2 regions of the Streptomyces taklimakanensis genome follow, and region 2 is predicted to be linked to the other one. Evidence: riboswitches for the same ligand, from Rfam matches in the RefSeq annotation. Region 2 holds a riboswitch; the other holds the start of a gene.
What was found. A riboswitch is a leader RNA that binds a small molecule or an ion and turns the genes downstream of it on or off. The one in region 2 is predicted to bind cobalamin.
Positions count from the first base shown of each region.

Region 1: it holds a riboswitch for cobalamin, as region 2 does, so the genes downstream of both, F0L17_RS17820 (ribonucleoside-diphosphate reductase subunit alpha) here and F0L17_RS22710 (ABC transporter substrate-binding protein) in region 2, are expected to answer to the same signal.

Region 1 covers NZ_WIXO01000001.1:4,004,556-4,006,751, forward strand. Annotated here, with positions in the region: gene F0L17_RS17820 (ribonucleoside-diphosphate reductase subunit alpha) at 1-910, opposite strand, end outside; cobalamin riboswitch at 1,035-1,210, opposite strand; gene F0L17_RS17825 (sulfotransferase family protein) at 1,358-2,196, opposite strand, start outside.
Region 2 covers NZ_WIXO01000001.1:5,161,419-5,163,614, reverse strand. Annotated here, with positions in the region: gene F0L17_RS22715 (glycoside hydrolase family 11 protein) at 1-717, shown strand, start outside; cobalamin riboswitch at 861-1,047, shown strand; gene F0L17_RS22710 (ABC transporter substrate-binding protein) at 1,118-2,158, shown strand; gene F0L17_RS22705 (FecCD family ABC transporter permease) at 2,155-2,196, shown strand, end outside.

The DNA of each region.
Region 1 (2,196 bases), 1.2 Mb from region 2:
CTCCCTTGCGCCGGCCGCCCTGGTTGACGGCCGCGACCGAGGCGTCCAGCGTCCGCAGGAACGGCACGATGCCGCCGGAGTGCCCGTTGGTGCCGCGGATCAGCGAACCGCGCGAGCGGATGCGGGAGAAGGACAGTCCGATGCCGCCGGCGTGCTTCGACAGCCGCGCGACCTGGTGGTAGCGCTCGTAGAGGGAGTCCAGCTCGTCCCTGGGGGAGTCCAGCAGGTAGCAGGAGGACATCTGCGGATGCCGGGTGCCGGAGTTGAACAGGGTGGGGGAGGAGGGCAGGTAGGACAGTGTGCTGGTGAGCCGGTAGAGCTCGGCGACCTCCTCCACCGCGCGCCCGGAGGAGTCGAGGGCCAGGCCGCAGGCCACCCGCAGCAGGAAGTGCTGTGGGGTCTCGATCACCTGCCGGGTCACCGGATGGCGCAGCAGGTAGCGGGAGTGGAGGGTGCGCAGCCCGAAGTAGCCGAAGCGGTCGTCGGCACCGTCCGCCACGGCCCGTTCCACCAGTGTGTCGAGCCGCGCGGCGTGTTCGGCGACGAACTCGGCCGTACGGTCGGCGATCAGTCCCTCGCGCCGGCCGACCGCGACCGAGGCCGAGAAGGACACCGCCCCCTGTCCGGCGGCCTCCGCGCGGATCGCCCGGACGAGCAGCCGGGCCGCGAGCCGTGAGTACTGGGGTTCCTCGGCGATGAGGCCGGCGGCGGCCTCGGTGGCCAGGGACCGCAACTCCGCCTCGTCGGAGCCGGGATGACGGCCGCGCAGCGCGGCGGCGGCGACCCGGCCGGGGTCGGTGGCGGGCAGGTCGGCGCTGAGCTCGGTCAGGGTGCGCAGCAGCGCGGTACCGGGGCGGTCGTCGTCCTCCGGAGCGGAGGCCGGGACGGGCTCCGCCGCTGAGATGGTCAACTCGGTGATCTCCCTCGTGGGGCCTGCGGCCCGTGGGGAGGAGAGCGCGACGGACGTGCGGGCACGCCCGACCGGTGCGGGCACGACCGCGCGCGTCCGTCGGCCCACCCCACGAGGCCCGGACGTGACTGAGACACCGTCGGCAGGTCCTCGGACTCGTGGCGGGCGGCTCGGCTCGTGCGGACGACACGGGGGCAGCCCGTCGCACACCGTTGCGGGACAGTTCCGGATTCCCACCGGATTCCCCTGCGGCGACAGCGAGATGAGCATACATCTAGTGCCGACTGTGTCCATCACCCCTACATGTTGTGTTGCGGCGCCTCGTGGGTCCGGGAGGGGAGAGGGGGCGGCGGCCGCCGGAGGGAGGTGGCGGGAGGCGGGAGGGGCCCGGAACGCCGCGGCGCCGCGTCCGGTGGGGGACGCGGCGCCGCGGGGAGCGGCACGCCGTCAGCCGGTCGCGGTCTCCGTCCGCTCGGTGGTGTAGCCCCACGCCTCGCACAGGGGGCGCAGCGGCTCGGGCACCTCGGAGAGGGCCGGGAGGGGACGGGCTGCCTGGACGCGGCCGGTGCGGATCTTCTCCCGCCAGTCCCCCAGGCCCCTGCGCAACCGCCCCGAGGCGCGGTCGCCGTACTCCACCATCTCCGGCTCCCACTCCACGCCCAGGAACTCGCAGACACGGCGCAGTTCGCGGGCCGGGTCCTCGGTGAGGTCCTCGTAGCGGACGGTGATTCCGGAGAGGTTCTCGCGCGCCTCCTGGACCGCCTCCGCGTAGCGCAGGGCCTCGGCGACGGCCTCCTCCATCGTCCGCTTCGACGGGTCGGAGTCGTGCCAGGAGGCGGCGATGGAGGCGGGGTGGCGCAGCAGGAAGACGAAGCGCGCGTCGGGCCAGCACGCCTTGACGCGCCGCCACGCGAAGGCGTTGGCCGGGGTCTTCTCCACGATCACCGACTTGCCGCTGCGGACCAGTTCGCGGTGGAGGACCCGGTCCCACAGCAGGTGCTCCAGATCGGCCCGGTCCAGGTCCAGCTCCCGCATCGCCTCCGAGGCGAGCCGGGTGGTGGGGTGTACTTCCAGACGGCGCAGATGCAGCTCGTGGGGCGCGCGCAGTCGGGAGTGCGCGTCCAGGAGCATCCTCAGCAGCGTGGACCCGGAGCGGATGGAGGAGATGATGAAGACGGGTTCCCTCACCAGGCGGTCCGTCTCGGGGGAGGCGGGGGGACGGTAGCCGGTGACGGGCGCGGCGCAGGACGCGCCGGCCCCTCCGCCGGACGTGGCCGGGGAGGGGC
Region 2 (2,196 bases):
GGCGGACGCCGGACCGTGACCTACTCGGGCAGCTTCAACCCGTCCGGCAACGCGTACCTGACCCTCTACGGGTGGTCGAGGAACCCGCTCGTGGAGTACTACATCGTCGACAACTGGGGCACCTACCGGCCCACGGGGACGTACAAGGGCACGGTCACCAGCGACGGCGGCACCTACGACATCTACGAGACGACGCGGTACAACGCTCCTTCCATCGAGGGCACCAAGACCTTCAAGCAGTTCTGGAGCGTCCGGCAGTCGAAGCGGACGGGCGGAACCATCACCACCGGCAACCACTTCGACGCGTGGGCCCGTCACGGGATGAACCTGGGCAGCCACGACTACATGATCATGGCGACCGAGGGCTACCAGAGCAGCGGCAGCTCCAACATCACCGTGGGCGGCACCGGCGGTGGTGGCGGCGGTGGCGGCGGTGGTGGCGGTGGCGGTGGCGGCTGCACCGCGACCCTGTCCGCGGGAGACAGGTGGGACGACCGGTACAACCTCAACGTCTCGGTGTCCGGCTCCAGCAACTGGACCGTGACGATGAACGTCCCGTCCCCCGCCGAGATCATCGCCACCTGGAACATCAGCGCCAACTGGCCCAGCAGCCAGGTACTGACCGCCAGGCCCAACGGCAACGGCAACAACTGGGGCGTCACCATCAGACACAACGGCAACTGGACCTGGCCGACGGTCTCCTGTAGCGCGGGCTGACCCCCGCCCCCTGAAGCACCGCACCCGTGGCGCGGCGGCCCCGAGCCGCCGCGCCACACCGCTTCCGGCGCCCGCGCCGTCGGTGCGCCCGCGCTCGGACGGATCGGCGCGGTCGGCGCGCGTCCGGGCGTCTCCGCTCCCTGTGGTAATTTGCCGAGGCCAGTCGAACCCACGTGCGTGGGTCAGGGAATCCGGTGCGAATCCGGAGCTGACGCGCAGCGGTGAGGGTGACGGGTGGGGCATCGGCCACTGGACGGCTGTCGCGGTCCGGGAAGGCGCCTCGTCCGGGTGATCCCGAGTCCGAAGACCTGCTGGCGGCCTCCGCCCGGTACGTCCCGCGGTGGAGGGGCACTGTCCGACGGGGCTTCGCGTACGAGCCCCCGACACCTGGGGAAGTTCCGTGCCGATCGCGCGCCTCGTCCGCCGTTCCGTCCTGCTCCTGTCGGGAGTCGCGCTCCTGGCCGGCTGCGCTCAGGGCGTGTCCTCGCCGCCTCCGTCGTCGCCGCGGGGGGAGAGCGGCCACCCGGTGACGCTCGACAACTGCGGGCGGACGGTGGAGATCGCCGCCGCACCGCGGCGAGCCGTCTCGTTGAACCAGGGCACCACCGAGATCCTGCTCTCCCTCGGTCTCGCCGACCGGATGGTCGGCACCGCCACCTGGACCGACCCGCTACCCGAAGCGCTGGCGACGGCGGGCGCGGCGGTGCCCAGACTCGCCGACGACACCCCGTCCTTCGAGAAAGTGCTGGCCGCCGAGCCCGACTTCGTCGCCGCCTCCTTCGCCTCCACGCTCGGCAAGGGGGGCGTGGCCACCCGCGAGCGGTTCGAGGACCTCGGTGTGCCCACCTACCTCTCCCCCGCCGACTGCACCGGCAAGGACAACAGCGGCGACGGCGACGGCGTGCGCACCGCCCCGCTGACCCTGGAGACGGTCTACGGCGAGATCCGCGACCTGGCCCGGGTGTTCGGGGTCGAGGAGCGCGGCGAGAGGCTCGTCTCCGACCTCAGGGCGCGCGTCGAGGAGGCCACCTCGGGCGTCGACGCCTCCGGCGTGACGCTCCTGTACTGGTTCGCCAACTCCGAAGCCCCCTACATGGCGGGCTGTTGCGGCGCCCCCGGTGTCATCACCCGCGCGCTCGGCGCGGAGAACGTCTTCGACGACAGCCGCGAGGAGTGGCCCCAGGTCAACTGGGAGACCGTCGCCGACCGCGACCCCGACGTCCTGGTGATCGGCGACCTCACCCGCAGGTCGCAGACGGCCGAGAGCGCGGAGAAGAAGATCGAGTTCCTGGAGTCCCACCCGGTCACCCGCACCATGGACGCCGTCCGGAACAAGCGGTACGTCCTGCTCGGCGGCCAGGCCATGAACCCGACCGTGCGCACCGTCGAGGGCGTGGAGAAGGTGGCCGCGGCGCTGCGCGCGTACGGGCTCGCCGAGTGACCGGCGGCATACCTCCGATCGGACGGACCGGACGCGGC